2 regions of the Actinomadura fulvescens genome follow, and region 2 is predicted to be linked to the other one. Evidence: riboswitches for the same ligand, from Rfam matches in the RefSeq annotation. Region 2 holds a riboswitch; the other holds the start of a gene.
The links. A riboswitch is a leader RNA that binds a small molecule or an ion and turns the genes downstream of it on or off. The one in region 2 is predicted to bind thiamine pyrophosphate.
Positions count from the first base shown of each region.

Region 1: it holds a riboswitch for thiamine pyrophosphate, as region 2 does, so the genes downstream of both, thiC (phosphomethylpyrimidine synthase ThiC) here and ABD333_RS29860 (purine-cytosine permease family protein) in region 2, are expected to answer to the same signal.

Region 1 is NZ_BAAATD010000003.1:549,900-555,394, reverse strand. It holds gene ABD333_RS14645 (GMC family oxidoreductase N-terminal domain-containing protein) at 1-525, shown strand, start outside; gene ABD333_RS14640 (hypothetical protein) at 708-1,223, shown strand; gene ABD333_RS14635 (class F sortase) at 1,220-1,915, shown strand; gene thiC (phosphomethylpyrimidine synthase ThiC) at 1,885-3,618, opposite strand; TPP riboswitch at 3,614-3,727, opposite strand; gene ABD333_RS14625 (glutathione-independent formaldehyde dehydrogenase) at 3,786-4,958, opposite strand; gene ABD333_RS14620 (sensor histidine kinase) at 5,023-5,495, shown strand, end outside.
Region 2 is NZ_BAAATD010000009.1:17,347-22,841, forward strand. It holds gene ABD333_RS29855 (sensor histidine kinase) at 1-774, opposite strand, end outside; gene ABD333_RS29860 (purine-cytosine permease family protein) at 878-2,257, opposite strand; TPP riboswitch at 2,250-2,367, opposite strand; gene ABD333_RS29865 (rhodanese-like domain-containing protein) at 2,417-2,749, opposite strand; gene ABD333_RS29870 (SSI family serine proteinase inhibitor) at 2,823-3,257, shown strand; gene ABD333_RS29875 (Fpg/Nei family DNA glycosylase) at 3,448-4,311, opposite strand; gene ABD333_RS29880 (heavy-metal-associated domain-containing protein) at 4,675-4,881, shown strand; gene ABD333_RS29885 (hypothetical protein) at 4,889-5,495, shown strand, end outside.

The DNA of each region.
Region 1 (5,495 bases), on a different contig from region 2:
AACGGCGTGAACCGGCTGCTCAACATCCTCGTCCTCACCGACGACGACGTGCAGGCGGGCAACCGGGTGGTCCAGTCGGTGTACCCGCCCGACCGGCACGGCCTCATCCCGAAGGTCATCATGCGCGGCCGGGAACGCACCCGCCGCACGGTCGCCAACCGCGAGTTCCTCGCGCGCAAGGCCGTGGAACTGCTGCGCGGCGCGGGCGCCAGGAAGGTCTACCGGTTCGACTGGTCTCCGTTGCTGCTGCACGTCCATTCGACGATGCGGATGGGGCATTCGCCGGACGACTCCGTCCTCGACGCCACGGCCGAGGCCCGCTGGGTGCGCAGGCTCTACGTCGCCGACAACTGCGCGCTGGCCAACAGCCTCGGCGGGCCCAACCCGACCCTCACCACGCAGGCGCTGGCCACCCGGACGGCCGAGACCATCTTCACCACCTACTTCGGCGGCGATCCGTGGGTCGCCACTGAGGCGCCGGTGGTCTCGACCGACGTCCGCGTCAGCCGGGCCTTGGAGGAGTAGCCTCCGCCCCTCCTGCGTGGAAACTGGCGCCCAACGGAACGTAAGGCGCGGTGTGTCGCAGGGTCGCGCACAGCCGACGTTCGGTTTCCTCTCGCCCAAGGGGCCACGCCCAAGGCTCCACGCCAACGGTCTAACAGGTCCACAGGTCCGCGTCCGGCTCCGGGCGCTCTCGGGAGGAAACCATGTATCGCACGTCCCTGCTCGTCGCCGTGGCCGGCGCGGCTCTCGCCGGCATGGCGGGGTCGGCGACCGCCGACGGCCCCACGCTTCCGGGCAACGCGCGGCCGACCGTCGTCACCGTGTCCCCGGCCAAGATCAAGCCCGGTGACAAGGTGCGGGTGAAGGTGCGGTGCATGACCCATGTCGGGGGCAGGGCCGTGCTGAAGGTGTCCTCGCCCGCGTTCCCCACGGTCAAGGCCGTCCGGGAGCACACGTCGTTCAGCCCCCGGCTGGACCCCGCGATCAAGCCGGGGACCTACACCGTGCGGGGCTCCTGCAAGGCGCCGGGCGCGTTCGTGAAGAAGAACCCGTCCGCCGACGACACGCGGTTCACCGTCGTGGCGCCGCCCGCGCCGCCGCAGCAGCGGCGCGGCGCGCCGCCGCGCAAGTCGCCGGTGGCCGGCCGGACGAAGCAGACGCGCAAGGTGCCGGCGGGCGCGGCGGCGACGGGCTTCGGTGAGGTGCTGGTCGGTCGATGACGGGGTCTCGCTCACGCCGGCCCGGCCGGATCGGCGTCGCCGCCGTGGTCCTCGCCGGGACGGCGGGCGTGGGCACGACCTGGTGGGCGGTGACCCGGCCGGACGCCTCGCCGCGTCCCGTCGCTCCCGCGTCCGGGGCCGCCGCGCCCGCCAGGCCCGCGCCCGCCGCGACCGCCGCGCGGACACCGGCCGCGCGGCCGCCGGGCGACGGGGCGCGGCCGGTCAAGGTCGTGATCGACAGGCTCGGCGTGACCGCCCCGGTCGGCCCGGTGGGGCTGCGCCGCGACGGCAGCGTCCAGGTGCCGCCGCTCTCCCGGGTCCACGAAGTGGGCTGGTACCGGTACGGCCCGGTGCCGGGCGAACGCGGACCCGCCGTGCTCCTCGGTCACGTCGACTCCGGGCGCGGCGGGCCGGGCGTCTTCCACCGGGTGCGCACGCTGCGCCCGGGCGACACGGTGCGGGTGATCCGCGCGGACGGACGGTCCGTGCGGTTCCGGATCACCTCCGTCGAGGACGTCTCCAAGGACCGCTTCCCGACCGCCCGCGTGTACGGCGACCTGGACCATGCCGGCCTGCGCCTGATCACCTGCGGCGGGTCGTTCGACCGGGCCCGCCGCAGCTACACCCGCAACGTGATCGCCTGGGCCCGGCTCGCCGGGTCTCAGCCGTCGGAGGGCACCACCGGCAGATAGACCTGCCCGCCGGCGGCCTGGAACTCCGCGGCCTTCGCCCGCATGCCCGCGGCCAGCGCGTCGGACTCGCCGAGGCCCCGCTCGCCCGCGTACCGGCGCACGTCCTGCGTGATCTTCATCGAGCAGAAGTGCGGGCCGCACATCGAGCAGAAGTGCGCGGTCTTGGCCGGGGCGGCGGGCAGCGTCTCGTCGTGGAACGACCGCGCGGTGTCCGGGTCGAGCGAGAGGTCGAACTGGTCCTCCCAGCGGAACTCGAACCGGGCGTCCGACAGCGCGTCGTCCCAGGCCTGCGCGCCCGGGTGGCCCTTGGCCAGGTCGGCCGCGTGCGCCGCGATCTTGTAGGCGATCACGCCCGCCTTGACGTCGTCGCGGTCGGGCAGGCCGAGGTGCTCCTTGGGCGTGACGTAGCAGAGCATCGCGGTGCCGTACCAGCCGATCATCGCGGCGCCGATGGCCGAGGTGATGTGGTCGTAGCCGGGCGCGATATCGGTGGTCAGCGGGCCGAGCGTGTAGAACGGGGCCTCGTCGCACCACTCCTGCTGGCGGTCGACGTTCTCTTTGATTTTGTGCATCGGGATGTGGCCCGGGCCCTCGTTCATCACCTGGTTGTCGTACTCGGCCGCGATCTTCGTCAGCTCGCCCTGCGTCCGCAGCTCGGCGAACTGGGCCTCGTCGTTGGCGTCGTAGATGGAGCCGGGGCGCAGCCCGTCGCCGAGCGACCAGGTGATGTCGTACGCGGCGAAGATCTCGCAGAGCTCGCGGAAGCGGGTGTAGAGGAAGTTCTCCTCGTGGTGGGCCAGGCACCAGGCCGCCATGATCGACCCGCCCCGCGACACGATGCCGGTCTTGCGGCGCGCCGTCAGCGGCACGTACGACAGCAGCACGCCCGCGTGGATCGTCATGTAGTCGACGCCCTGCTCGGCCTGCTCGATCACGGTGTCGCGGAACACCTCGAAGCTCAGCGCCGCCGGGTCGCCGCCGGCCTTCTCCAGCGCCTGGTAGAGCGGCACCGTGCCGACCGGGACGGGGGAGTTGCGCAGGATCCACTCGCGCGTGGTGTGGATGTCGCGGCCCGTCGAGAGGTCCATGATGGTGTCGGCGCCCCAGCGGGTCGCCCACGTCATCTTCTCCACCTCGTCCTCGATGGAGGACGCCACCGCGGAGTTGCCGATGTTGGCGTTGACCTTCACCAGGAAGTTCTTACCGATGATCATCGGCTCGATCTCGGGATGGTTGACGTTGGCGGGCAGCACGGCCCGGCCCGCCGCGAGCTCGTCGCGGACGAACTCCGGCGCGACGCCCTCGCGCAGCGCCACGTACTCCATCTCGGACGTGATCTCGCCGCGCCGCGCGTAGGCGCGCTGCGTCACCGGCGTCCCGGTGCCCCTGCGCGGCCTGCGCGCCGGGAAGGCCGCCCGGTCACGCAACGGATCGGTGGACTTGCGGCCGTCGTCCTCGGGACGGTGGCCACGGCCCTCGTACTCGGCGGTGTCGCCGCGTTCGGCGATCCACGCCGAGCGCAGCGCGGGCAGTCCTCGCCGCACGTCGGTCTCGTACGCGGCGTCGGTGTACGGCCCCGAGGTGTCGTACAGCACCACGGTGTCGCCGTTGGTCAGCGGCACCTCGCGCATGGGGACCCGGATGTCCGGGCGCGAGCCTTGGAGGTAGGTCTTGCGGGCACGTGAAACAGTGGTGTCGTTCATGACGACTCGATCTCTCCCTACGCCGGCATTACCCGGTCAGGTTCCAGCGGTCGGCGGCCGTATCAGCCGCGATCTCAGCCCGGTTCGCCGGGCCCCCGCGATCTGTCGTGCCCGACGTTAACGCGCCGTCCCCCCGTTGCCGCAACCACCGCGGGTGATGTATGGCCCTACCGGCCGCGCGGGTGGAGCACGGCCTTGACGACGCCGTCGGCGCGCTGGTCGAAGCGCCTGTACAGGTCCGGCGCGTCGTCGAGCGGCGCGTGGTGGGTGACCACCACGCCCGGACGCGCCCGGCCGGAGATGACGAGGTCGCGCAGCGGGACGGTGTAGCGGCGGTCGTGCGTACGGCCGAAGCCGACGCGCACGCCCTTGCCGAACAGCGTGGCCCACGGCACGTCGATGCTGCCGTCGGCGTTTCCCGTTGGGGCGGGGGAGAGGTCCTTCTCGGCATAGACACCCGCGATGCCGAGCCGACCGGTGGGGTTGACCAGGCGCGCCAGGTCCGAGACGACCTGCCGCGGGTTCTCGCGAGAGGGGTCCGCACGGTCAACGGCTTGGAAGCCGACCGCGTCGATCCCGCACCGGACGCCGTCGAGGCCCTCCTCACCGGCGGGCGGCCGCCGCAGCTCCTTGATGCGCTCGACGGGATCGCCGTCGCGCAGGTCGACCGGGATCGTGTCGATCCGCTCGGCGAGCGCGAGCCGCTCGGGGACGTGGTCGACCACGTACACCTCGGCCGCGCCCCTCAGCCGCGCGCTGTAGGCGGCCAGCAGGCCGATGGTGCCCGCCCCGAAGACCGCGACCGTGTCGGCGGGGCCGACGCCCGCCAGTTCGGTCGCGTGCCAGCCCGTGACGAACGCGTCCGCCAGCATGAGGAAGTCGTCCTCGCGGTCGTCCCCCGGCTCGCCGGGCAACCGCACGCAGTTGGCGTCGGCGTAGGGCACGCGCAGCAGCTCGGCCTGGGCTCCCCGGTAAGGCCCCATGCCCGCGTACCCGTAGGCCGCGCCGAATCCACCGGGCCGTACGCGCATGCAGGCCGCCGAGTAGCCGCGGGCGCAGTTCACGCAGACCCCGCAGTAGAGATGGGTCGGGATCACCACCCGGTCGCCGCGCCTCACCAGGTCGACGGCGGCCCCGGTCTCCTCGACGACGCCGATGGGCTCGTGCCCGAGGACCAGGCCCGGCTCCGCGCCCGTACGCCCGTCGTACATGTGCAGGTCGGTCCCGCAGATCGCGCTGGACGTGACGCGCACCAGCGCGTCCGACGGCTCCTCGACCGCCGCGTCGGCGACGTCGTGCACGCCGACCCGCCGGACCTCCTCGTAGACGACGGCCTTCATCCGCGACTCATGCCCGCGCACACCGGCCTGAAGGCCATGGGGAGGTTCCGTTACGGTATGGAACGTGGTGATCGTGCGCCGGATGCGGCCAGAGGTGACGGACGGCCTGATCGCGGCCGTCCTGGCGGGAGCCGCGCTGGCGGTGACGCTGGCCTGGCCGGAGGAGCGGACCCTGGACCCCGGGGGAGCGCTGCTGCTCGTCGTCCTCCACGCGCCGCTCGCGTGGCGGAGGCGATGGCCCGGTGCGGTGCTGCTGGCCTTCGCCGCCCTGGTGCTGCCCTTCCACGTCCTGGGCTACCAGCACCACGCGGTCGTGCCCGCCACGGTCCTCGCGCTGTTCACCTACGCGTTCCTGGGCCGCAGGGTGCGGGCCGTCCTCATGACGGTGTGCGCGATCCTGGCGGTCTGCGCGGTCACCTTCGCGATGCGCGCGAGCGAGCGCAGCGGCCTGGAGCAGATCGGCGCGCTGGAGGCCGTTGTCGCCGTGATCATCGCGATCCAGGCATGGCGGGTGCACCGGGCGCGGGTCGCGGCGAT
Region 2 (5,495 bases):
CGCCCCGTACGGCTGGTTCTGCAGGAACGACAGGCCCAGCGCGATCGTGTGCAACCCCGGCAGTTCGGACCAGACGAGATCGCCGAGCCGCCGCTCGCCGGTCGCCAGCATCACGGTCTTGCCCGACCGGAGCAGCTCGCCGACCAGGCTGGAGCGCAGGTCGGCCGAGGCGCCCCGCATGTGGTCGGGCAGCCCGTACATGCTCACCAGGCGCAGCCGCTCGTCGTCGATCCGGACGAAGCCGCCCGCGTCGGCGCCGGTCAGCTCGATCAGCGCGGCGGTGATCCGGTCGAGCACCACGTCGAGGTCGAGCTCGGCGTTGAGGTCGGCGACGATGTCGTTCAGCCGCCGGACGAGCCGCGCGCGTTCGGCCATGTGGTGCTGGGCGACCTCGTCCTCCTCGACCGGGTGGTAGACGCCGACCCAGCCGAGGAGCGCGCCGTCCCGGTCCTGCAGCGCGCTGGTGTCGATGCGGACGTCGATCAGGCTCCCGTCGCGGTGGAACCGGCGGGTGGCGATCGAGATCCGCCCGCTGTCGCCCTCGCCCGCACGCCGCGTCAGCAGCCGTTCCTGGACGGCGTTGTGCTCGGCCTTGAGCTCGTCCGGCACGATCGGCGGCACCCGGCCGAGCACCTCGTCGGCCCGCCAGCCGAACATCCGCTCGGCGGCCGGGTTCCACACCGTGACCCGGAACGAGTGGTCCACGGCCACGATCGCGTCGGCCGCGCACTCGATGACCGCGCGGAGGATCGGGTCGTGGACCGAAAGCTGCACGTCTGTATCGTGCCACCGGATCTTGCGGCGGCGCCGGGCAACCACCGCCGAAACGTTTCCACCTCCCGGCGGAATCACCCGCAAACCTTCGTCGTCCGGACGTTCAGACGGCAGCAGAGTCGATCTTGCCGTCAGATCGTCCGCCGCCGTCCCCGCCCGGCGCGAACCGGCCGATGACGAGCGCGGCGAGCCCTGCGACGAGGAACGACAGCAGCGAGGCGCTCATCCAGCTCTGCGTGCTGAAGCCGACCGCCTCCTGCACGTCCTGCCAGAAGCCCGCCCACCAGCTCACCGTGCCGGGGTTGATCAGCTGGTACGTGACGAAGCCGACCGCCCAGGCGACGATCATCCCCCAGCGCGACGGCGCCGACACCGACATGTCCCACGTGCCCCGCTTCCCCGCGCCGAGGAAGAAGTCCACGGCCAGCACGCCCAGCATGGGCACGAACACCGAGCCGATCAGGGACAGGAAGCTGGCGTAGTCGCCGATGTCCAGCAGCAGGGCCAGACCGGTGATCAGCGCGCCGAGCGCGATCGACAGCACCCGCCGGTCGGCGCGCGGCACCAGGTTCTGGATGGAGACGGCGGTGGAGTAGACGTTGGCGAACGACTGGTCGGCCTCGCGCAGCACGAAGACCGCGAAGAACAGCACGCCCAGCGTCACGCCCAGGAACGGGTCGAAGACCTTGGTCGAGTCGCCGGCGACCAGGGCCAGTGCCAGCAGGCCGAGAATGTAGGCGAAGATCTGGGTCGCCGAGTAGCCCACGGCCGCCGCGCCGAACGCCCCGCGGGCACTGCGCGCGTGCCGGGTGTAGTCGGCCGCCACCGGCACCCACGAGATCGAGACGGCCAGCGCCGCGTCGGCGCCGATCCAGAACCCGCCCCACGACCCCTCGGTCAGGTCCGGCAGCGGCTCGCGCAGCAACTGGACGTAGAAGTAGACCAGCGCGATCATCACCGCGGCCGTCACGTACCGGCGCAGCATCCGGACCGAGCCGAGCGGCCAGATGGTCAGGACCGTGGTGAGCACGCCAGCCGCGATCACGTACGTCCAGCGCGGCACCCCATCCCACAACGCCCGCGCCGCGTCCGCGATGACGATCAGCTCGAACGTGCCCCAGCCGATGAGCTGGGCGATGTTGAGCGCGGTCGGCACGTACGACAGCCGCGCGCCGAACAGCCCCCGCAGCAACACCATCGCGGGCTTGCCGGTGACAGCGCCCGGCGCCGCGGCCAGGCCCAGCATCAGCCCGCCGATCGCCGTACCGACGACCATCGCGACGATGCCCGCCACGATGGACAGCCCCGGCTTGCCGTCGGCGTCCGGGGCTAGCACGGTGTAGGCGCCGGAGAACGCGAACAGGCTGACCCCGAGATTGGCCCAGAAGGCGCCCTGGTCCCAGAAGCTGAGGACCTTGGGCGCGGGCTCGTCCAGGGTGTACGGGACCTCGTTGCGAGGGCGTTCTTTTATGGCAGACGTCATCGTGACACGCTCCCTACGCCGGCATTACCCGGACAGGTTCATGCGGTCGGCGACGCCTGTGCCATGTCGCCCTCTCAGCCCGGTCGGCCCGAGCTCCCGCGGTGGGGTTGGCCTTGAACGGGACGAATCGTACATCGAGGAGCGTAAGTCCGCGAGACCTCAGGCCACGTGCGGCGGCCCGTCCGCACCGCCCTCCATCGGGCGTCCCGCCTCGGCCCAGCGTTTCATGCCCCCGTCGACGTTCTTGGCCAGCCAGCCCGCCTGGTTGAGCGCGACGGTCACCTGAGCGGAACGCGCCCCCGACCGGCAGATCACGTACACGTCCTGGTCACGCGGAATCTCCCCGGCACGGTCACTCAGCTCGGCCATCGAGATGTGCGCGGCCCCCGGCGCGTGCCCGGCGTCCCACTCGTACTGCTCACGGACGTCGAGAAGGTATGCGCCCTGCGGTACGTCGGCCGCGTCCACGGCCGGGACGTCATCCCCGAAAATCATCACGCCTCCATGGAACCGCGCGAGACCCGCCCGCGTCGAATCACCCATGCGGTATCGGACGCTCCTTTTCATGACGCCCGGCCTAGCCATGGTCATGGCGGTGGCGGCCTGCGGCTCCGAACGCCCCTCCACCAGCTCTGGCGAGTCCTCACCCACAACGTCGGTCTCCCCCTCCGCCAGCGCCAAAGAAACGCTGACCGTACGGGTCAAGCCATCCGCCAAGGCCCCCGCCAAGACCTGGACCCTGACCTGCGACCCGGTCGGAGGCGATCATCCGAAGGCGGCCCAGGCCTGCGCGGCCGTCGCCAAGGTCAAGGACCCCTTCCAGCCCCCGCCCACCGGCCAGATCTGCACGAAGATCTACGGCGGCCCCCAGGTCGCCACCGTGACGGGTACGTGGCAGGGCAAGCCGGTCGAAGCCAGGTTCACCCGTGCTGACGGCTGCGAGCTCCACCGCTGGCAGAAGCTGGCCCCGCTCTTCGGCGACAGCCCCCAAGCCAACTGACACCAACCCCGTCAGCCGCCCGCCACCCCGCGAAGCCCTGCCCACCGAGCCCCGCCTACCTCCCAGCGTCTGCCGCGCACCGCCCGGCTCGCGTCGTCTGCCGCGCACCGCCTGGCTCGCGTCGTCTGGCTCGCGTCGTCTGGCTTGCGGTGTCCTTCGTCCTTCTCCGCGGCGGGTGTCTCGCGTTCGGTTATTTGAGGAGGCGCGACATGCGGCGGTCCGCCAGGGGCTTGCCGCCGGTCTGGCAGGTGGCGCAGTACTGCAGGGAGGAGTCGGCGAACGAGACCTCGCGGACCGTGTCGCCGCACACGGGGCATTTCTCGCCGGTACGGCCGTGTACGCGCAGGCCCGTCTTCTTCTCGCCCTTCAGATCCTGGGCCTCCAGGCCGCGTGAGCGCTCGACGGCGTCCCGCAGCGTGGTGACGATCGTGTCGTGGAGGGTCGCGATGTCCTCGTCGGTGAGCGAGGAGGCGATCTTGAACGGGGACATCCTGGCCGCGTGCAGTACCTCGTCGGAGTAGGCGTTGCCGATTCCGGCGATGATCTTCTGGTCGCGCAGCAGCCCCTTGATCTGGGTGCGCCGGCCCTTGACGATCTCGCCCAGCGCGGCGGGCGTGAACGCCTCGTCGAGCGGATCGGGCCCAAGCGCGGCTACGCCGGGAACGTCTTCCGGTTTTCGCACCAGGTAGACGGCCAGGCCCTTCTTCGTTCCCGCCTCGGTGAGGTCGAAGCCGGAGCCGTCGTCCAGGTGCGCGCGCAAGGCCAGCGGGTTCTTACCCCCGGGGCGTACCGGCCTGGTGGGGATCTCGTCCCGCCACCGCAACCACCCCGCCCTGGCCAGGTGAACGACCAGGTGGAGACCGTCGATGTCGAAGTCGAGGAACTTGCCGTGCCGGGCGACGCCGGTGACGCTCAGCCCGCCGAGCGCGGTGATCGGCGGGTCGTACGTCTTGAGCGCGGAGATGGCGAGAACATCGACACGGGCGACCGCATGGCCGACCGCGCGCTCTCGCAGGAAGGTGGCGAGTGCCTCCACCTCAGGTAGCTCAGGCATGTCTCCAGTATCCGTGACATCCGCTGTCCACAGGCCTGTGGATTCCTGTGGACAACACTGTGTGAAACTCGCGATCAACCATGGCGCGGGTGGTTTCCGAGGGCGACACCTCTACGAACACCACCCGAAAACGCCGGAAGATCGCAACAAGCGCTCCTGACAACCTGTGGATAACCAGGGGCGGCGGGAGCCGTTTCCCTGAGCTCGGCCATACCCCGCCTCCCACGGCGCGAGGCAGCGTGGCTGTGACGCGCATCTCGAAATAACCCCTAGGGGGTAGGGGTTGAAACGCTCATCGGGTTATGGCACGATGAGGATCACGAGATACCCCCCTAGGGTAATAGCACGAAGGAGCTGACGACGATGAGCACCGCCACTTACACCGTCACCGGGATGACCTGCGGCCACTGCGTCGGTTCGGTCAAGGAGGAGGTCGGTCAGGTCGCCGGGGTCACCGCCGTCGACGTCGATCTCAAGACCGGCCAGGTGACCGTGACCAGCGAGCGCCCCGTCGACGACGCCGAGATCACGGCGGCCGTCGAAGAGGCCGGATACGAAGTGAAGGTGTGAGGACGTCATGAACACCGCGACCAAGCTGGGGGCGTTCGCCCTGGGCCTGGCCGCCGTCTTCGGAGGGGCCGTCGGGGCCGGGAACATCGTCGGCCCCGTCGGCGCCACGGCGGAGACCGGCGAGCAGGGTGACGGGCACGCCCACGGCGGCACCGAGAAGTCCCCCGCCACCGAAGCGGCGTCCGCCCCCATCCCCGGCGGCCTGCAGATCTCGCAGGACGGCTACACCTTGGTACCCCAGACCACCACGGTCACGCCCGGCGAGCAGACCGACTTCCGGTTCACGGTGAACGGCCCGGACGGCAAGCCGGTCAGCCGGTACGAGACCATCCACGGCAAGAAGATCCACTTCATTCTGGCCCGCCGGGACCTGTCCGGCTTCCAGCACCTGCACCCGACCGAGGCGGGCGGAGGAGTCTGGTCCGTCCCGGTGCGGATTCCCAAGGCCGGTGCCTACCGGTTCTTCACCGACATCCAGCCGACGGGCGTCAAGGAGCAGTTGACGCTGGGCGCCGATCTCACCGCGGCCGGCGACTACAAGCCCGCCGCGCTGCCCAAGACCGAACGCACCGTCAAGGTCGACGGCTACGAGGTCAAGCTCGACGGCGCTCTCG